One region of the Neptunomonas phycophila genome, then DNA from elsewhere that is predicted to be linked to it. Evidence: predicted binding sites of a transcription regulator. Region 1 holds the regulator's gene; each other region holds the start of a gene.

Region 1 (9,153 bases):
AGCTCAAGAGGCACATGAGGCGATTCGGCCTTCTGATGTAACCCGTGAGGCATCTGACTTATCTGGAATGGAGCGGGATGCAGAACGGTTATATGACCTTATTCGCCGTCAATTCCTAGCGTGTCAAATGACTCCTGCGCTTTACACTAGCTCACGTATTACGGTGAAAGCGGGTGATGATTACGAGTTGACCACAAAAGGGCGTATTTTACGCTTTGATGGTTATACCCGCGTTATGCAAGCAAAAGGCAAAGGCGATGAAGATGTGATCTTGCCTGACGTTAAGTCGGGTGAGGAGTTGGCGTTAGAGTCGTTAGAGCCAAAACAGCATTTTACCAAGCCAACAGCCCGTTACACAGAAGCAAGTTTGGTTAAAGAGCTAGAAAAGCAAGGTATTGGTCGACCATCTACCTATGCGTCAATCATCTCGACGATCCAAGACCGTGGTTATGTGGAAGTCCAAAATCGACGCTTCTATGCCTGCAAAATGGGCGATATTGTTACTGAGCGTTTGACCGAAAACTTCACTGATTTAATGGACTACAGCTTTACTGCTCGAATGGAAGATGCGCTGGATGACATTGCGCACGGCGAAGCTGATTGGAAAGCCTTGCTTGATCGTTTCTATCAAGGTTTAGTACGTCGGCTGGATGAGGCAAAAGATCCAGAACACGGCATGCGGCCTAATACCCCGACTGATACGAATATTCCCTGTCCAGAATGTGACCGACACATGGTGATTCGTACAGGAAGCACCGGTGTGTTCTTAGGGTGCTCGGGCTACAATTTGCCACCTAAAGAGCGCTGTAAAGCAACAATTAACTTAATCCCTGGCGATGAAGTTGTCAGCGCAGATGGTGACGAAGAGGAAGAGTCACGTATCCTTCGCAATAAGCGTCGTTGCAGTATCTGTGACAGCGCCATGGATAGTTATTTAGTCGACCAAACACGTAAATTACATGTATGTGGTAACAACCCGGACTGTCCCGGCTATGAGGTCGAAGAGGGTAATTATCGTATCAAAGGGTATGATGGCCCGACACTAGAATGCGATAAATGCGGCTCTGAAATGCAGCTAAAAAATGGGCGTTTTGGTAAGTATTTTGGTTGTACAAATGATGAGTGTAAGAATACTCGCAAACTCCTGAAAAACGGAGAAGCTGCACCGCCAAAAATGGACCCTGTGCCAATGCCGGAGCTAGCATGTGAAAAGGTTGAAGATACTTATATCTTGCGTGACGGAGCTAGTGGCTTATTCTTAGCCGCTAGTCAGTTCCCGCGTAACCGTGAAACACGTGCGCCTAAAGTGAGTGAGCTGTTGCCGCATAAAAAAGAAATCGATCCAAAGTATGATTTCTTGTTCAGCGCGCCGACTAAAGATATGGACGGTAATGAAACGATCGTTCGTTACAGCCGCAAAACCAAAGAGCAGTACGTCATGACCGAAGTGAATGGCAAAGCTACGGGCTGGAAGGCGTTTTATGAAGGTGATAAATGGGTTGTAGTTGAACCCAAAGCTAAAAAAGCCAGCAAATAAAAGCCGGTTAATAACAGTTATCAGGAGAGCCTCTTTGTTGTGCATGAGCCTTTGCACGCAAAGAGGACATTTGAGGTCGCGATGAGTCAGGTGTATCTGGTTAGAACTAACCAAAAGCTCAACTTTGCTCGTATTCATATTGACGCGTTGCAAGCAGCCCAGTCATCGAATAGTTGGGATCAGCATGCGATGATTGAGTCTTATCATGAGTCCGTCCTGTTTCTGATGGCTTCTGCTTATCAGGCTTTTTTACGAGAAATTGCAGAAAAGTATCGCTTTAATCCAGATGCGATTGAAGCGCTCAGCGATTTGCAAGGGTTGCTGGATGCATCAGTTCAGGAGTCTCCTGAGGTGACAGAGCTATCTGTGTTAGAATCCAATAAACACAGCTGGCTTGCCTTAATGTTATCTGCCTATCGAGGCTGTTGGAAGGCGGCAGATAAAACGGGCCCGTCGGCCAAAGCAAAAGCGGGTGCCGATTTATCACCTAGCTTATCGGAAATTCATATTGTTCAGATTAATCCGGATCATGCAGAAGACGCAGATATTCTGACAGAGTATCGCTCTTGGTTATCTGAGTTTAGGGCTTTACTGGAGCGGCTGCGAAGCGGTATGCAAGAATGGTAAGCGCTTAAATTGACAACATTGGAAAAAGTAAGGGGTGTTAGGTAGTTTGATGGATGAGATGGTGCTAGAAATTGTGCGTTTAGCGTCGGGTGAGTTTGTTATTCGTCGCTCGGGTGAAGAAGAGGCGTTAATGACGCTAAACTTATCACAAGTTGTACAAGATAATCTGTTAGAAAACACAGAAGAACTTGCAAGAAGAATGTTGGTTGCCGGTGCTCATATGATGTCCGACTTGGTGAATGATGAAGAGCCAGGTATCGATACTGATGACGTATCACCGGATGACATGATCCGCCCTTCAACGATTCACTAAAGCGTATTTGCCGTTTCTTATGGGGTATGCCGTGCCTATGCTATTAGTGCATCCCTCAATTAATAGCATGGCGGCGGCGAATCAAAATTCCATTACTTGCCCCTTGTCTGGCGCTTTTTTCTAGGCGCTGAAAGGCATCGTCAGAAATATCTCCGGCCCAGCTAATAACAGCATGGCATGTGCCAGTGCTGAGGGCTTTTTCAGCCAATTGCTGAACGCTATGGTTCTCGTCAGGGTAAAGTAGAATTACCTTTTTAAGATCAATTCCAGCATCTTGTAGCAACGATTTTGGCAAGTTTATAGGTGGAGCAATCCAAGCAAACCAGCGGTCTTCATGGCTTAGCTGCGCCAATAACGGCATTAGCATTGGCATATCTGCTAGATCACCGCTTTGTGTTACGATTTCAGTAATTTTCCCGAAATCACTGGGCTGTTGAGCTCGGGGTTTAAGCTTGGTGCGAATGCTACCTAACTCTTTTTGGGTGCTGATAATGCCGGTAACAGCTTTGTTATCAGGAATTAACATGTGCATTATGGCTCACTCCCTTGTCGTATGACGCCAACGCCTAACCCTTCGATGGAAAGCTCGCTCTCGCGTAAGTCGACCACGATAGGGTCAAACTCTTCGTTTTCAGCTATCAGTTCTACAATGTGTCCAGTGCGTTGGAATCGCTTAACGGTTACTTCGTCACCAATACGCGCTACTACAATTTGGCCGTTACGTGCTTCTGTACATTGGTGAACTGCCAGTAAATCGCCATCCATGATGCCGATGTTTTTCATACTCGTGCCGTGTACCCGCAGTAAGTAATTAGCCGGTGGGTGGAAAAAGTCAGCTGAAATTGTGCAGTGCTCTTCGATGTGCTCCTGGGCTAAAATAGGGCTGCCCGCGGCTACGCGGCCGATCAAGGGAAGACCTTCAGGCTCTGGTTGCTCAAGCTCTGGAAGACGAATACCGCGAGAGGTGCCAGGGATCATTTCTATAGCACCCTTACGGGCTAACGCTTTTAAGTGTTCCTCAGCCGCATTGGCTGATTTAAAACCTAGTGAGCGTGCTATATCGGCACGTGTAGGCGGATAACCGGTTGCATCGATATGATCGCGAATGCAGTCGAGTACTTCTGATTGACGCTTTGTGAGTTTCATATTTGTGCCCGTCATAATTAAGTGCCGATAGGTAAGATAGCCCGCAAATAGATGACTGTTTTTTTATACAGTGCATGTGATTATATACAGGCAAGGTCGGTTGTAAAGAGATTTTCTGTTTATATATCCAGTATCTTGATATTATCCCCGCGACATTGAAATCAGGATTTAAGTTTTGCTCAGCGACGCTCTAAAAAAGTCTATACAAGAGGCATATCGCCAGTTCCTCGGGTTGCATGACCTTAAGCCTCGTTATGGGCAAAAAATGATGATTGCGCAAATTGCGCGCACCTTAGGGAATATCGAAAGTAACGAAAAAGGTGAAAGAAGTAGCGATAACCATATTTGTTTGATCGAGGCGGGAACCGGCACGGGTAAGACAATGGCTTACTTGATTAGCGCTATTCCCATTGCTAAAGCGCAAGGCAAGTCCTTGGTTATATCTACAGCAACGGTCGCTTTACAAGAGCAGCTACTTCATAAAGATTTACCTGAAGCTTCGCGTTTAATGGCAGAACCTGTGCGTTACATCTTGGCGAAAGGTCGCGGGCGATACTTTTGTGTATCCCAGGCTGAAAAGTTGCTAGAAGGCCAAGGCGAGTTAGGCCAAATGGCACTTTATGAAGATGAAATTGCACAGCGAATGGAACCCGATGCCGTTGCTTACTACAGTGAGTTAATGGATCGCTTTGCCTCCGGTAGCTGGGATGGTGACCGCGATAGTCTTGCTGTCGAACTAGAAGAAGAGGTGTGGCAGCCACTCACGAGTGATCATACCCGCTGTACCAACCGTCGTTGTAGCAACTTTTCAGTATGCCCATTTTTTAAATCCAGAGATTCGTTAGATAAAGCGGATGTAGTCGTTGCCAATCACGATCTGGTACTGGCCGATTTGTCTCTCGGGGGCGGCGCTATCCTTCCCGATCCGGCGCAAACCATTTATGTGTTTGATGAGGCACACCATCTTTCTGCTAAAACAACCGGGCATTTTGCTTATAGTTTGCGGGTTCGCAGCACTGAGCGTTGGTTAAAAACCATGTCGCGGCAGTTAGAACATATGATTGATGAGTGCGATAGTCAGCCTGTTTTACAGCAATACATAGAACGAATGGAGCCGGCTAAAGCAGAAATGATTAGCTCGTTAGACCAGCTCCAAATGAGCTTACGCTTGATGTTGCTAGAAGGTGATGAACGACCAAAAGATCGCTTTCGTTTCCCCAAAGGAGTGTTGCCAGAATCCTTGACTGTACCAGCTGCTGGCATTGCTGCAGCGGCTGAAAAGTGGATGTTAAAAGCAGAGCAAATAGTTGATCTGTTAAAAGAGGCGTTAGATGGCGGTATTCCCGAAATTGATAAAGGGGTCGCTGAGCGCTGGTATCCACGCATGGGTCAAATGTGGGCGCGATCTCAATCTATTTTTTGGTTAGCACGTAGCTATGCGGTAGCTGATGTAGAAGGTATTGCGCCAACAGCACGCTGGATTAACTTGGTTGAGTCCACTGACGGGATTGATTTTGAGTGCCGTAGTAGTCCAGTAACAGCGGCCGATACCTTAGAAGAGCACCTGTGGAAGCCCGCGTACGGTGCGGTGTTAACATCCGCAACATTAACTGCTCTTGGACAGTTTACGCGATTAATAGATGACTTAGGGTTGCCGCCAACGGTGGCATGCGAACAACTGCCTAGTCCATTTAATTATGCGCAGGCTGCCTGCTTAAAAGTACCTAAAATGTTAGCTGATCCTGGGAAACCAGAAGATCATACGCAAGAAGTCAGTGCTTTTTTGAACGATTGTCTGCAAAAAGCTACTGCAACACTGGTATTATTCAGTTCTTGGCGACAAATGCTAACGATTCGAGATCAATTGGATGATAAAATCCGTGATCATGTGTTGATTCAAGGCGACTTGACCAAGAACGAGATTATCAAAACCCATAAGTCAGTGATTGATGAAGGCAAACCAAGCATTATCTTTGGATTAGCTTCCTTTGCTGAAGGGGTGGATTTACCTGGGGACTATCTAACCGAGGTGATTATTACAAAGCTGCCATTTGGGGTGCCGGATGATCCGGTTGATGCGACCATGGCAGAATGGATAGAACAGCGAGGCGGTAATGCATTTATGGAATGGACCGTCCCGGAGGCCTCAATACGCCTCACACAAGCCGCTGGTCGCCTGTTGCGTACAGAGCAAGACAGTGGCCACATAATTCTGCTGGATCGACGAGTTGTGACTCGCCGGTACGGACGACAACTGTTGGATGCATTACCACCATTCCGCCGAGAAATCGAATAAAGTGAGTATAATATTGGACGCTACAACAACAGCTAACGAATCTACGCCGAATGATGCAAACCCATCCGCTAAAACCGCTGAAAAGGGCAAGTCGCGTAAAAATGATAAGCGCAAAGCACCGTCGCGTGCTCGAAAATCTAAAAAAGAATCCAGCTGGTCACCGGCAGAATTTATCGTTGCTCAGGAAGAGGGTAAAAAGCGCTTTTTAGATTTTGATCTGCCTGATCAATTATTGCATGCCATTCAAGACATTGGGTTTGAGTACTGCACACCCATACAGGCTGAGACCATTAAACCGGCGTTGGCCGGTAAAGATATTATTGGCAAAGCGCAAACAGGTACGGGTAAAACGGCTGCCTTTCTAGTGGGTATAATTACCGATTTAATCGACTACCCATTAACCGAGCCGCAGCGCCAAGGTGAACCTCGCGCGTTAATTATCGCTCCAACACGTGAACTCGCGCTGCAAATTGCAGACGACGCCGAACTGCTAACGAAATACACGGATCTACGTGTTATCTCTTTAGTGGGAGGGATGGACTACGATAAACAACGTAAACAAATTAAAGGTGGTAACACCGATATATTAGTAGCCACACCCGGCCGTTTAATTGATTTTGTACGTTCTAAAGATGTTGATTTATACAACGTAGAAGTGCTGGTGCTTGATGAAGCCGATCGCATGTTGAGCATGGGTTTTATTCCAGATGTGCGCACCATTATTCGAAATACACCGCGTAAAGGCTCAGAACGTCAAACGTTGTTATACAGTGCAACATTTACTGATGACATTATGAATTTGGCGCGTCAGTGGACCGTTGATCCTGTTCAAATTGAAATCGAAGCTGAGCGACAAACAACCGACAACATTAGCCAAAAAGTGTTTTTGGTCTCCAGTAAAGAAAAGTACAAGCTGCTTCGTAATTACATTCGTATCAATAATATTGAACGCGTCATCGTGTTTTGTAACCGTCGGGGTGAAACGCGCTCGTTGGCCGAAAAATTACGCCGTGATGGTGTGAAAGCCGCGTTGATGTCAGGAGAAATCCCGCAGCACAAGCGAGTTAAAACATTAGAAGATTTCCGAAGCGGTAAAATCACCGTGCTGGTAGCAACAGATGTTGCAGGCCGTGGGATTCATATTGATGGCGTAACACATGTGGTGAACTACCAACTGCCGGAAGATGCCGATGATTACGTACACCGTATTGGGCGTACGGGTCGAGCAGGAGCAGTCGGCACGTCAATTTGTTTTGCATGCGAAAATGACTCGTTCATGATCCCAGAAATCGAACAAGAGACAGGCGTTAAGCTGGAGTGTATCCACCCAGATGAGGCGTTACTAGTTGAGTTTGATCCAATAAAAGAGCCAGCCGAAGCACCTGCGGCTGATACGACTGGATCCGATGAAGACAACGTGACTGCCGAGGTTGAACCGACGAGTGAGACTGCCGTCTCAGAAGAGGAGCCTGTGGTAACTAAAGTTGATGAGCAAACTACGCATGGAAAAGAAGCCTAGTCACTCTCAGGATCGACATAAAACTCAGAAGCTCGCACGTATTTTAGCCATTGTTGTGAGTGCGTTATTTGCAGCAGTGGCGATTGCAGGGTTTAACAGAACGGGTGATTACCTGCAGCTTGGCGTGTTTCTAGTTGTGTCGATAGTTGCCTATTTTGTGATTGTTTTTATTTTCAAGGGTGTTGATCGTTTACTGGATAGTGTAGACGACCGTGAGCACTGAGTTGAATAAGCTAAGGATCTAACATGAGCGCAGAGCAGCGAAAAGTTGCTGTGTTGGGTGGTGGTAGCTTTGGTACAGTTATTGCCAACATCATGGCCGAAAAAGGGATTCAAGTTGCGCAATGGATGCGAAATAAAGACCGAGCTGATGAGATTAACCAGCAACACACGAACAGCCGTTATTTACCTGATTACCCGTTATCGCCGGCGTTAACGGCTACTACTGATATAGAGTCGGCGGTTGTCGGTGCTGAGCTTGTTTTTGTGGCTATTCCCAGCCAAAGCTTTCGCAGTGTTGTGCATCAGATTAAACACATTGTGACTGAGCAGCAGTGTGTGATCAGTACCACTAAAGGTATTGAAGGCGAAACTTTTAGTCTGATGAGTCAGATTTTAAAAGATGAACTACCGCAAGCTAACGTAGGCGTCTTAAGCGGTCCTAACCTTGCTAAAGAAGTCGCTCAACATCAATTAACAGCAACGGTGATTGCTAGTAACCATGAGCCTCTGCGTGCAGCTGTGCAAGATGCTCTACAACAGAGCTACTTTCGCGTCTACGCAAGTTCGGACACCTATGGTGTTGAACTTGGCGGCACACTAAAAAATATCTATGCCATAGCCGCAGGTCTGAGTGCGGCCTTAGGCATGGGAGAAAATACGAAAAGTATGTTGTTAACGCGCAGCTTGGCAGAAATGAGCCGTTTCGCTGTGAGTATGGGGGCTAACCCCATGACCTTTTTAGGCTTAGCCGGAGTCGGTGATTTAATCGTAACCTGCATGTCTCCCTTGAGCCGAAATTACCGCGTTGGGTTTGCTCTAGGAAGTGGTATTTCGCTAGATGAAGCCGTTAAGTCGTTAGGGGAAGTGGCAGAAGGTGTGAATACCATCCGTATCATCAAAGAAAAAGCCGATGAAATGGATATCTACATGCCACTAGTAGCCGGTTTATACGAGATAGTATTTAACGGTGCTCACGTTAAAGAAGTTGCAAAAGCGCTAATGACCAGTGAGCAAAGTACAGATGTTGAGTTCGTGCTACCAAGGACAACAGTTTAATGCTGACATTAATGCGACACGGCGAGGCCAGTTGGGCAAGCGCCACCGATGAGCAACGGGAGCTAACAGAGCAAGGTATTGCGTTTGTTAATGAGCAAGCTAAGCAGTACGCGAACCGTTTGGCTCCCGTCACTCGCATTATTGCCAGCCCGTTTTATCGCACGCGGCAAACCGCTGATTTGGTAGCTGCCCACATGAGCACGTTGCACGCTAATAGCGGCGCTAAGGCTGAAGGGGCGATCGAAATTATTTTAGATGATCGCCTAACGCCTGATACTCCCATTCCTGATGCCGTAGCGGCGTTAGAGCAATACTGGAAGCCTGAACTTTTAGTCGTTACACATCAGCCTTTAATTGGTTTACTGACCAGTTATCTTTTACAGGGCTCCATTTTGTATCCTGAACCTTTTCTGCCTGGGCAGTTAATTTCAATGGAT
Region 2 (9,153 bases), 240 kb from region 1:
CGGGATACCTGTCGCTAGCTCGTAGCCACAGCTTCCGGTGATCCCCCATGGACGACCGAGCGATTCAAGATGTGGTGTTAATGAATCCAACGTTTTAAAAACCGAATGTTCTCTTGTCAGTGGGTGATTAGCCCAGAGCTTACGTTTTACAATCTCGTATGGGCTGATAGATTGTAAGATGTGATGTGTTGCTACATAAGCGGCACAACGTTCTGCTTTACAGCCTCCGCGTACTCCTACAGGAATGTATTTAATACTCTGTTTAACTATGGGCATCGCACGACGAACCACAACAGGGCCGGTACTTGTAAGTACCCAATCCGGTATGGGTTGATGGTTTTCAGCAAGCATCAATTCAGCTTTGCTTGTTAACCAGACTAGGTCGTGCGCATGCCAGCTCATCTTATGCTCCTGTCCATTGCGCTTTTAACAGATCTCTCACCTGGCGCGATGCTTGTCGATGCTCACCACTAAGCCGACGAGATATACCTGTATCCTTAGGTTTAATGTCCAAAAGGGCGTCCGTTATGGCTTGCTCTACACTATGTTTATCGCTTGGTGTTGGCTGGGTAGCCGATTCAACTTGTAAGAGATTATCAATGAGCCCCAATGACGCGTAGCTTTTAAGATCGTAAGCCATAGGTGGGTTTTCGGCGGCAAGCTGGTCAAGCTCGGCTTCTGTGCGCTGAGTAACGCGCGCGGCGGCGGCCTTACCCATGGCATGCACCATGACTCCTTCATCCGATAAAGCTATGATGCGGTTGGCTTGATAGCCATGCGCTAAATACGCCCCTGACATTGCTTTACCGACGAGTAGGGCGATGATTGGATGGCCGTTTTGACGAGCATTAGCGTACGCACTCACAGCGGATGCCAATGCTTGATGTATGCCTAATGTTTCTTCTCTTCGGCCATAGGCTTGGCTGGGAACATCCACGATAAGAACAAGTGCCCGTTTGGTTTCAGAGTGCGCATCGGCTTCTACCACGGCGTTGACTTCACGTGCGAGCGCCATGCCTTCTAAAAGTCCAACCTCGCCATTAACAGCACGAGGAAAATGATTGTTAAGGTCTGGCACAACTGCGATCAGTCGACAGGCACGGTTTTCATACTCACCGTCTGCCACAAGGACGGAGGGAACAATAGCGTTTTGCTTGGTAAAACCATGGCTGAGCAACGCAAACCATTGCGCGCCTCGATGACTGGAAGGGTTATCATGTATTACTTTCATTTCAGGTATTGTCTGAACAGAATTATTCATGGCTAGCCACTCCTTCTAATAGCACTTGCTGAGCATCATGTGGCGCTATGTGATCTTGTGTATCAAGGCGTAAAAATGCTTCTAACAAATCGCTGTATTTTTCACTTCGGTGTATTGTGGGGACACCTTGATTTAAATACTGCTCTACAGCTTCGCGAGCGCTGCTTTGGCTATCGCTGATGTAGCTATCCACCAAGCCACTTTCAAACCGCTGCTTACCACCAATCACACTCCAAATAAAAGGGCGGTCGCTCGCGTTATACTCGGCAATGCCGGCTTCTTGTTCTATCACTAGGGGGCCATTTAATCCTAAGCGACCTTCGCGTGTCATGATGATGTAGCTACACAACGCGGCACTGATCGACATCCCGCCAAAGCAGCCCACAGGGCCTGTCACTAAGGCAACCACCGGTCGATGTCTTCGTAAGGCAACAATGGCGGATTGAATTTCTGCAATAGCGGCCAAACCTAAGTTAGCTTCTTGTAATCGAACGCCCCCCGTTTCTAGAATTAATACAGCCGACATTGGGTTGCCGTTTTCATTTTCTTCAACCGCTAGCTCAAGCGCCCCCGCTATTTTTGCACCACTGACTTCACCTAAACTGCCGCCCTGAAAGCTTCCTTCAATTGCTGCAACAACGGTTTGTTCTCCGTTGATGGTGCCTCGCGCTATAACAACACCATCGTCAAACTGAGAGACAATCCCTTGCTTAGCCAACCAAGGTGACGTTATTCGATCAAATGGGCTAATAAGTTCACGCATGGTTCCTTCGTCCAGCACGTTCTTTACACGCTGGCGAGCGCTTTGTTCTATAAAACTGCTGTCTTTTGTCGTCATTGTGCTATTCATGATGGCTACCTCCTAACGACATGGCTTGCTCTAATGCTTGTTCGATACGTAGGCGAATAACGCCTGGCGTGGCTGCAAAGTCATGTATATCCATGCGCATAGCGGGTAATGGGATGACAGGCGTAATTTGGTCAATGATCTGTTGCCAACGGACTTCACTGCCAGCGGTAGACGTTTGAATATGAATTTCTGCAAATTCACCGCGGCTTGGCTCTATCATGACTTCTAAGTCACCCGAGCCAACATACCCAACCAATGATGGTTGTACCTGACTCGCTGAAGCAGGTCGTTGAAAATATAAAGTCTCCATCGTGACTCCTACTGTTGATACTTATTATTAGAGGTACTGCTTACAAATAAGCGGTCTATAAACAGGGTGGCCGCTAGCAAATCAGCAGCCCCGCCTGCAGAGGCGTTTAACACGAGAAGCTCGCGCTCTAGTTGGCGTAATGCTTGCCGGCCTGTAAAAGTATTGCAGCCACCCGCATTGAGTACTTCAGCTGCCCCCGTCTGCATAGTGACTAAGCCTGAGATGCCCGACCGAGATAGCACACAGGTATCATCCAGTGTGGCCATAATGGCCAATAAAGCATTAAGTCGAGCGGATGATTCAGCATCACCACGCGCGCGACTTTCCCACAGTGTTGGCAACGCCTGTTGTTGAATGTGCGGAAAGCCTTGTTGAGCTTGTTCTCGAGCACCGGCTACTTGATACTCGCGGCATGCTTGCTGTCCTTTGCTTAACGCCTGCGTCGTCTTTAATGCGGGGTCTTCAATTGAGGCGATAGCGGCCGCTCGGGAAAGGAGTCTCTCAATAGTGGTATCGTGTGTTGTGGCCGCCACAATCAAAAGCCCCAATGCCCATATCGCTCCTCTGTGAGTATTCACGCCTTGCGTTGTTTGCAGCATGGCTTTTTCTGCTTCGCGGCCAATTAACCCTATTTGGGTGCGCAACTTTGTATCGTTTGATTCGAATGCAGCGGTTTGGGCCATGCGCAAAAAATAAGGCTCTAATGTGTTAGCAGAAGCTAGCATGAGTGCTAAGTGCATATCTTTATGCGCCCCAGAGCCTCGGCTATCGACTAGCGCAGGTTTAGGGCTAAGCCGTGCTTCTTGTTCTAACGCCCATGTCACGGATTGAGAGAGATATCTCAGCGAAAACCGTTTCTGATCACGTTGTGTAATAGGCGAATTAATAGTTGTCATCATTACCAGCTCCTAAACTTAGCTGGTGGTTGATACAACCCGTCGGACCAATCTTGTAATTCTGCAATGCTTTTTGCTGCTAGTAAGTCTCGTGTGGCGTCACTGCGACGGATCCCAAGGTCTTCTGGGTAGGCGACCAACCCAGCGGCTCGTAAATTGGCCGTTACCTCTGGATCACGTTTTAGCCCTATAGGCGTTACACCGGCAACCGCAGCAATCATGGCGCGGCGCTGTTCTAACGACTCGGCTTTGTATAGATAAGCAATCCCTTCTTCAGTGAGTACATGAGTGACATCACTGGCATAAATCATGACGGGTGCAAGTGGCATTTTATAATCACGTGCCATGGCTAAAGCATCCAGCTCCTCAACCAACGTTGGGCTAGTACTGTTCTGGAATGTTTCAACCATTTGAACAACGAGCTTACGCCCCTTAGTAAGCAGATGGTCATCACTTCGCATATCCAACCAGGCAGGCGATGAATGACGGCGGCCACCAGGGTCATGTCCCATATTCGGCGCTCCGCCAAAACCCGCTAATCGTCCGCGTGTCACGGTAGAGGAGTTGCCATCACCATCAACTTGCAGTGTGGAACCGATAAACATATCTACAGCGTACTGGCCTGCCAGTTGGCAAAAAGCTCGGTTAGATCGCATCGAGCCATCTTGGCCCGTAAAGAAAACATCAGACCTCGCTGCTACATAGTTTTCCATACCCAGTTCAGTACCAAAGCAATGAACGCTTTCTACCCATCCCGATTCAATAGCAGGGATAAGAGTAGGGTGAGGGTTTAACGTCCAATTGCGGCAAATTTTGCCTTTTAAGCCCAGAGCTTCGCCGTAAGTAGGTAGTAGCAGCTCGATAGCGGCCGTATTAAAGCCAATACCATGGTTAAGCGACTGCACATTGTGGCGTTCATAAATACCACGAATAGCCATCATACCCATGAGCACATGCACGTCTGTAATTAAACGCGGGTCACGTGTAAACAAAGGCTCAATAAAGAAGGGTTGATCGGCTTGTACAATATAATCCACCCAAGAGGCGGGGATATCCACACGCGGTAGGTCTGTTACATCATCGACAATTTCATTAACCTGTACGATAACAATTCCATCTCTAAACGTGGTTGCCTCAACCAATGCCGGCGTATCTTCAGTACTGGGGCCCGTATAGATGTTGCCCGCTCGGTCGGCTTTAAATCCTGCCAGCAACGCAACGCTGGGTGTGAGGTCAACATACAATCGAGCGTATAACTCGATATACGTATGAATTGCGCCTACTTCGAGTAAACCGTCTTCCATGAGTTGACCAATACGCAAACTTTGCTGGCCAGAAAAAGAGAAATCCAACTTACGAGCAATGCCGTTTTCGAATAAATCTAAGTGCTCAGGACGTCCAACACTAGGCATAATCATATGCAAGTGGTTAACAACGTCTGGATTAATAGTGGATAGCGAGCGGGATAAAAAGTCAGCTTGTTTCTGGTTATTACCTTCTAAGACGACTTTATCACCGGATTTGATTAGGCTTTCTAAGGCTGTGTTGATCTGTTGAGTAGGAATGATCTTGCCGTTGACGATGGATGAAACAGTGTCCATTCGGCGGCGTTTTTCGTCTCGGCGCGTTGACCAATTAATAGTCGGTTTGGAGATGGCATTCATGATGCGATCCTTTTTTTTGTATTATTTTTTCTTAAAAAGTAATCCTCCTAACGCTGCCCATCAATCAAGCAAGTTGATAAACCGTTACTCTTAGAGTAATAATCAAACCTCCCTATATATAACAATAAAAAGAGAGAGCCATGTTTGACGATGTTTTGACACTCAAAAAGCTCGAGATTTTTCTCGCTTTCATTAAAACGGGGACTTTATCCGAAGCCGCTGCGGATCTGAACATGAGTACCGTGAGCATCCATCGTGCTATTCATTCGTTGGAAGAAGGGTTGAAGTGTCCTTTGTTTCGTCAAGAAGGCCGTCTGTTGCTCCCTTTACCTTCAGCGCGGGTGCTAGAAGAACGAGCAGAAAAAATAATGGCTGATATCAACGAAGCTGTTGCATCTACTCGTGAAGCGGCCGGCTTATTTTCTAGTGAATTTAATTTAGGCGCGCTGTATTCCTTAACCTTAAACACAGTTCCCCGTTTGATTGCCGGATTAAAGCTGAGGAAAGGAGACCTAAACATACAACTGACATTAGACTCCAATGCGGTTTTATTCAATAAACTCAATAACTTACAGCTAGATGTTATTCTGGTTTCTTTAGAACAGCAATTTAATAACCCAGATTACATCTCGCTTCCGCTTTTTAGTGACGATGTTCTCCTCGCCGTACCTGCTGATAGTGAGTTAGCCAGCGCAGAGGATGTTGACTTAACCTCATTAAAAGACGAAACATTCGTGACGCTAACACAACAATTTGCGACCCACAGAGATAGCCTCTTAGCGTTTGATAGAGCGGGGTTTCAGCCCAATGTTGTGATGCAAGTTACTGATATATTCTCACTCATTAGTATGGTTAGTGCCGGAATGGGGTACGCTATTTTGCCGCGGCGTGTAGAGTCGGTCTTTGAAAATAAGATTAAGCTTATAAAACTCAAGGGGTTAGAAGATATTAAGCAGAATATCTCTATGGTTTGCCTAGCGAGCAGAGAGCGCGATCCAAGAATACTCAGCTGTATAGCAGAATGTCGGACAAATGATTATTTGTGAAAGGAGTGGTGCTTATTATCACTCAAATAAGCACCACAATGTTTGCTGTATTAATACTCGACAGTGCCGCGTATTGGGTAAGTTTCTTGGCTTCTCACAAACGTTAATCCATGAACCACAATTTCTAATTCAGGACGTAATGATGGGGCATTTGATATATCAACGCTCTGCAGCGTTCCGGCTTCATTAATAATAAACATACCCGGCTCAGCAAAGTTATGATCGGTTTCTTGCTCATGCCGAGGCATCGAAACATATAGCCCCAGCTGTTTCATTTGGACTTCGGTTAAACCGTACGCGATAGGGAAGCTAACATTCAGTTTCTGAATATGTTCTTCTAATTGATCTTTTGAATCAGCAGAAACCGCCATAACATCGACACCGATATCAGCGAGCTTCGTCTTATATTCTTCTAATAAGTTTAAATAACGTGTACATAACGGGCAATGCTTTCCACGATACACCACAACCATGTGCCACGTGGCGCCTTCAGTTATCGTTTGGCCTAATTGAACAGTCGATCCATCTAGCAGATTGGCTTTAATCGTTGGAAATGCATCACCTGCTACTAGTTTAAAAGAGGTTGTCATTGCGTACTCCGAATATGATTCATATAGCTTTTCTTTCTTATATAATATTGTATTACATATAATAAGGCCATATTGAAATCTACAACAATGCTATCCATGATCCGTCCATTAACAGCACCGTATTTTAGGTAAGCCCTCGAATCGAGTTGTATACTGAGGCGACAAAAAAGCACGCTTCATCGCATATTGGGGCGTAATACCTTGGCCTGCAATATGTACCGTGTTACGGCCATAGCGAGCATTGATGCTATCCATACACTGCATAAGGGAAGGGTTGTCGTTCGAGATAGAAAATAAATCGGCTTGGTATTGGCTAGCATCCACTATTTCGATTAAGCCCACACCACATTTATAAAAATGTACGCCTGATTTATACAGACCGTCCACTAAACCACTCACCGCATGAGCTATCACGGTTGTATCACTGGTCGGAGTCAAAAACTGATAGGTAAATGATTTACGATAAAACGGCTCGCCATCATGCGGAGAATTACTGGCAAACACCTGCAGAGTACTCGCCAACCCTTGCTGACGACGTAATTTACTAGCCGCAATACCAACATGAGATAACAACGCTTGGCGCAAAACGGATTTATCCGTAACACGTGCCCCAAAAGACCGGGTGGAGTAAATTTGTTGTTTGGGTGCACGCACATCATCCCATGATAACTTAATGATACCATTGAGCTCATGTACGGTACTTTCAACCAATATACTAAAATGCTTACGCATCAGCGCAGGCTTGGATTGTGCCAATTGCCACGCGCTCTCGATACCCATCTCATTTAATCGACGTGCTAATCGACGACCAATACCCCAAATATCACGCACCGACATCTGCTTTAAGACGCGACGGCGCACCGCTTCATTATCAATCACCGCCACACCATTAAAGCCTGCAATGTGCTTGGAAGCATAGTTAGCGGCTTTCGCTAAGGTTGGCGTTGGGCCTATACCCACGCCTATCGGTAAACGCACCTCTTTCCAGACGGTGCGCCGAATATCGCAAGCATGCGCTTCCCAGCCTATATCGGGAACATAAGAGCCAAAGTATAAAAAGCATTCATCAATGCTATAAACATGATGGTCAGGCGCAAAGCGCGCACAGGTATCCATTAAACGCTGGGACAGATCAGCATAGAGTTCATAATTAGAACTACGCACGACAGCGCCAGCGGCCGCCAACTCATTCTTGACGGTAAAGTAGGGCACAAAGCTTTTACCAATGCCCATCTTGCGTGCCACAGGGCAAGTGGCACAAATGCACCCATCATTATTCGTTAACACCACCACGGGCTTTTTACGAATGCTCGGGTCAAACACCTTTTCGCAACTGGCATACATCGCATTGACATCACATAACGCATACATATCACACAACACCCAAATAACTGTTTATATATACAGTATATTAGAGTGATGTACTGATAAATCAATAAAAGACTTTATGTGTCAGTTTCCTCACTCTCTTAGGTATAGGTTATTCAAAGAATTGAAAATTCAATGCTAAACTGGCTTTTTTACAAGGATGTAATTATGCAAATGACTGATATAAACCAGCGTTTAACGCTATTGTGCATTGCTTTATTCCAAGGCTTAGCCTTGCTTGTGCTGCATCAATCAATCGAGCAAAGCTTCTGGCCTTCGTATAAATTACCTTGGTTATTTGGGCTTTATAGCTTCACACTAGTCACTCCAACCATTTTGCTATTAGCCTTAAATAACAAAGCAAACGGAATGCTTTACGCCTTCGCTATGTTAGCGGGGAGCGTGGCGCTTTTGCTAGGTTATTACACAGGAACGCAAGCCAGCCCCTTCCAGCCCCAAGACAGTTACGGCGAACTCATCCCTGTTTTAGTTGGCACCATCGCCATCGCAACGTTTAAGGGGCTGATGTACATACAGCACTTTACCGTACCAGGAAGAGGAGAAGAGCCCACTTACAGCCGTTTATTTAAATTATCTTGGCGCAACTTTTTAACATTCGGTGCCGCGCTTGTATTTATGCTGTGCTTCTGGGGTATTTTAAAGCTGTGGGGTGCATTATTTGACGCTATTGATATCACCTTCTTCGAAACGCTATTTGAACAGCCTCACTTCTATTATCCGATACTTTCTCTAGCGAATGGGGTAGGCATTGTCATATTCCGTCAGCAGTCCGGCATCATTGATACACTAACCAGAATTCAACAAGCGTTGATGAAGTTTTTATTGGTTGTCTTAATTTTTGTATCGATTATTTTTTTACTCTCATTGCCATTTACAGGGCTAACGCCTTTATGGGAATCGGGAGGCAGTCTATTAATCTTATGGATGCAGGCTATTCTCCTGTTTTTTACTAATGCCGTTTATCAAGATGATCCTACTCAGCGGCCTTATCCAACGGCTATTCATCGCTTCATCTATATTGGTTTAGCCTTATTGCCCATTTATAGCATCATCAGTGCTTATGGACTTTATGTGCGTATCGAGCAATACGGTTGGAGTGTAGACCGCTGCTGGGCTTGGCTACTGTGGAGTCTACTAACCTTATTTT
Region 3 (3,747 bases), 230 kb from region 1:
ACCAAATGGCACGTCATGCCATGCAAGAGCCCGCCTTCGATAATTCGCTTAACCGCTTTATCTGCCGTTTCTCGTCCGTCGTAAGCCAACATAAAGCTCTTAGGAGCGGAAAAGTCCTTATTAGCAATCAATACCGGGGTATGAACTTGGCGGATCACCTGCTCAATATGGGAGCCAATTGCATTAAAATCAGGTTTGTTTCCTTGCCCTGAGCGGCCTATCACAATTAAACGTGCATCTGATTCTAAATCGCAAATAGCTTCTACAATGTCACTATGGCGTTGGGTCTGTTCGATTTGAGCACAGCCTTGCTGTTCGGCAATTGTTTGGGCATTAGCAAGCATCTCTTTACCCATTTCAAGAGCGACTTTACTCCGTTGCTCATCCAGCGCTGCCATTTCTTTTAATAAAGAAGAGCGCGCGCCTAAACCAATTGCCCCACTCAGGTCTTCAGCAGCCGCCACGTTCTCTTTTTCGATAGCATGCAGCAATAACAGAGGCTTACTGAGTTTGTTAGCGGCCCAAATGCCTGCACTACACACGGCATTGGAAAAAGCTGAGCCGTCTAAACAAGTAATAATTTTATTCATTGTTATCTCCTCAGTGACCTGCCATCAGTTTTTCAACTTCTTTGGGATCGTTTAGGACGCCAAACTTATCGACAATCGTTTCTGTTGCTGCACTCATGCCAACGACTTCGACCTCTGCGCCTTCGCGTTTGAATTTGATGACGACTTTATCAAGCGATGATACCGCTGTGATGTCCCAAAAATGCGCATGCGTTAGATCGATAACCACTTTATCAACCACTTCCTTGAAGTCAAATGACTCAATGAACTGCTCAGACGATGCAAAAAATACCTGACCAATCACTTGGTAGTTACGCACGCCGTTTGTTGCTTGTTCTGATTTAACGACCATAAAGCGGCCGATCTTGTTCGCAAAGAACAATGTAGCCAACAACACACCAACAAATACACCCAGCGCTAAGTTATGAGTAGCCACAACAACGATCACCGTTGCAATCATTACAATATTGGTTGATAGAGGGTGTTTTTTAAGGTCGGTAATAGAGCTCCATGAGAAAGTACCAATGGATACCATAATCATTACCGCGACGAGTGCCGCCATAGGGATTTGTTTAATCCACTCATCTAAAAAGACAACCATGATAATCAGCAATGTGCCGGCTACGAAGGTCGATAGCCGTCCACGACCACCAGATTTTACGTTGATGATTGATTGACCAATCATTGCGCAGCCGGCCATACCACCCATTAAACCAGCACCAATATTAGCGATGCCTTGGCCTTTACATTCTTTGTTACGGTCACTTTTTGTATCGGTTAAATCATCGACAATAGTGGCTGTCATCATGGATTCTAATAAACCAACAATAGCTAAACCGACAGAGTAAGGAAGGATGATATACAAGGTTTCTAGGTTAAGTGGTACATCAGGCCATAAAAAGATAGGTAAGGTATCAGGTAACTCACCCATGTCTCCTACAGTACGAATATCGAGCCCAATCATCATGGCAACGGCCGTTAATACGATAATACATACCAAAGGCGATGGAATCGATTTGCCTACAACCGGCACGTATGGAAACAAATAAATGATCCCCAAGCCTGCGGCCGTCATTGCGTAAACATGCCAAGTCACGTTGGTAAGCTCGGGCAGTTGTGCCATAAAGATTAAAATAGCCAGCGCATTAACAAACCCAGTGACTACAGAGCGCGACACAAACCGCATTAAGCTACCTAACTTTAGATAGCCGGCTATTATCTGAATAACACCCGTGAGTAGCGTTGCTGCTAAAAGGTATTCAAGGCCGTGGTCTTTGACTAAAGTGACCATCAGCAAAGCCATCGCGCCGGTAGCGGCCGATATCATGCCAGGGCGGCCACCCACTATCGCGATGATAACTGCGATACAGAATGAGGCATACAAACCTACTTTAGGGTCAACGCCTGCAATAATAGAAAAAGCGATTGCTTCAGGGATTAAGGCCAACGCCACTACAGTGCCGGCCAGTAAGTCGCCCCGAATATTAGAGAGCCATTCTAGTTTCATTTTTTCAAGCATAGTAAACCTTGTCATGTGTTTAAAACAACGCGGTCTCGGCGCTCAGCTTCAAGCGATTGCTCTTTAGCTGCTGTGCAGATTCTACGTTTTTGATAGTTGCGATACTTTTAAAACTGCGGTTGCTAACAGATAGCACACATCGTTTATCCTTTGATGACAAACGCGCGGTTATAAGTTCTGATTCCAAACGTACCCACCGCAGACGCGGTATTAGGGTGTCATCCGAAAACGATGACTGTTTGAGGAGAGGTTGCCTAAGGTGGCGTGATCAGCAAAATGCTTACCTTATATCCATTTAATGATTGGCCGAATTTTACAATAATTTACCATGTAAGAAAATAATAACCTGCCGTCTCGGCTTTATTTAGTACTCTGTTAGTTTTGCCCAACTCAATATCATCCCTATGGTTCATCTATCTTTACCATGCACCAAGTGCGTTAACAGCAGGTTGAAAAAGCGTTTACAAGCAGAGTGTAAGCACTAGCCCATTAAGGACTCATTGCTTTGCTGTCGAATTACGCTAAAATACTGTAATTATATACAGCATAGGGTTGTGTCATGCTTCGATTTATTCCTCTTAAAGCTCAAGCGGGTATTGCAGGGTTCGAGTCCCCTGCTGCCGAGTACACGCAATTATCCTTAACCTTAGATCAAATCTTAATTGACCACCCTTCAGCTACCTATTTGGGAGTTGTTGAGGGCGAATCGATGACGGGGGTGGGGATTTTTCCTCACGATATTCTGGTAGTCTCACGAGCAGAAAAAGTTATCTCTGGCGATGTCATTGTTGCCACGTTAAACGGTAACTTTGTGTGTAAAATTGCCGATACTAAAAATATGCGGCTACTGTCCTCAGCCAAAGGCTTTAAAACTTACCAATTAAATGACGGCGATGAGTTTCTAGTTGAGGGGGTTGTAACGCGCTCAATTCGTATGCACCGGCCTTTTAAACGCGGGTTAGTGTAAAAACCCAATTTAATGCCTGAGTGCTTTCGTGAACTTAGCGCGTTTTGCCACACGCCATCCCTGATCATTTATTGGCGTAGCTGTAGCTCGTGATCACCTATCTTTAAAATATTCCAGACAGGCGGCTTAACCTCCATTTTATTATGTCTAATATCGTCTATTATTTGCGATTTGCTAAGCCCCTCATGACGACCAAACGAGGAATGCTTCCACTGATCATCCGCAAAATAAAAAAGGTATATCTGAATTCGATTACCCTCTTGTTCCGTAATGAGTAAATAGTCGGTTTGTTGATCTTTATTTAAGTCTATTGGCTGTAAATAGGTAGCGCTCAGTTGCCTAAACAACCAGACATTATTAACCATCATGTCGTAGATAGGCTTTTCCAGAGATTCCGGTAGTTCTCCGTTCAATACGTTGATCGTAGCGATGAGGGTGTCTTGCTCGACCGCTGCCGCTTTGCCTCGTTCAGTAAATAAAGCATCTATCTTGATGGTTAGCTTGAGATTATCTGGATGCTTTGCTTTTAATGCGTTAAGCGCATCATAACCGGGCTTGGCTAAGTTATATCTGAGGTAATAAAAATCAACCTCCTCCAGTACTAGATCATCATGACTAAGCAGGTTAATTTGGCTATGTGCCGATATTTTTCGAAAATCAAGAATAGGAGTATTAACAAGTAACATAGAGCC

What was found. Region 1 encodes LexA, which represses DNA repair genes until DNA is damaged. Its sites were predicted from a motif close to TACTGTNTANNTANACAGTA; they were not measured.
Region 2: BS617_RS07055 (Y-family DNA polymerase) is a predicted target of LexA. The motif match lies at 8,007-8,026, and genes of this name have one in related genera.
Region 3: BS617_RS07045 (LexA family protein) is a predicted target of LexA. The motif match lies at 2,616-2,635, and genes of this name have one in related genera.

The regions. Positions count from the first base shown of each region.
Region 1 covers NZ_MRCI01000001.1:1,307,409-1,316,561, forward strand. Annotated here, with positions in the region: gene topA (type I DNA topoisomerase) at 1-1,537, shown strand, start outside; gene BS617_RS05940 (DUF6586 family protein) at 1,619-2,164, shown strand; gene BS617_RS05945 (hypothetical protein) at 2,214-2,477, shown strand; gene BS617_RS05950 (cell division inhibitor SulA) at 2,533-3,009, opposite strand; gene lexA (transcriptional repressor LexA) at 3,009-3,623, opposite strand; gene dinG (ATP-dependent DNA helicase DinG) at 3,799-5,919, shown strand; gene rhlB (ATP-dependent RNA helicase RhlB) at 5,933-7,438, shown strand; gene BS617_RS05970 (hypothetical protein) at 7,422-7,661, shown strand; gene BS617_RS05975 (NAD(P)H-dependent glycerol-3-phosphate dehydrogenase) at 7,685-8,716, shown strand; gene BS617_RS05980 (SixA phosphatase family protein) at 8,716-9,153, shown strand, end outside.
Region 2 covers NZ_MRCI01000001.1:1,545,580-1,554,732, reverse strand. Annotated here, with positions in the region: gene BS617_RS07095 (malonate decarboxylase holo-ACP synthase) at 1-402, opposite strand, end outside; gene mdcE (biotin-independent malonate decarboxylase subunit gamma) at 404-1,261, opposite strand; gene BS617_RS07085 (biotin-independent malonate decarboxylase subunit beta) at 1,254-2,111, opposite strand; gene mdcC (malonate decarboxylase acyl carrier protein) at 2,104-2,421, opposite strand; gene BS617_RS07075 (triphosphoribosyl-dephospho-CoA synthase) at 2,430-3,320, opposite strand; gene mdcA (malonate decarboxylase subunit alpha) at 3,320-4,981, opposite strand; gene BS617_RS07065 (LysR family transcriptional regulator) at 5,122-6,027, shown strand; gene BS617_RS07060 (redoxin domain-containing protein) at 6,078-6,617, opposite strand; gene BS617_RS07055 (Y-family DNA polymerase) at 6,726-7,988, opposite strand; gene BS617_RS07050 (DUF4153 domain-containing protein) at 8,154-9,153, shown strand, end outside.
Region 3 covers NZ_MRCI01000001.1:1,541,741-1,545,487, forward strand. Annotated here, with positions in the region: gene BS617_RS07035 (universal stress protein) at 1-590, opposite strand, end outside; gene BS617_RS07040 (SulP family inorganic anion transporter) at 601-2,088, opposite strand; gene BS617_RS07045 (LexA family protein) at 2,648-3,055, shown strand; gene BS617_RS07050 (DUF4153 domain-containing protein) at 3,124-3,747, opposite strand, start outside.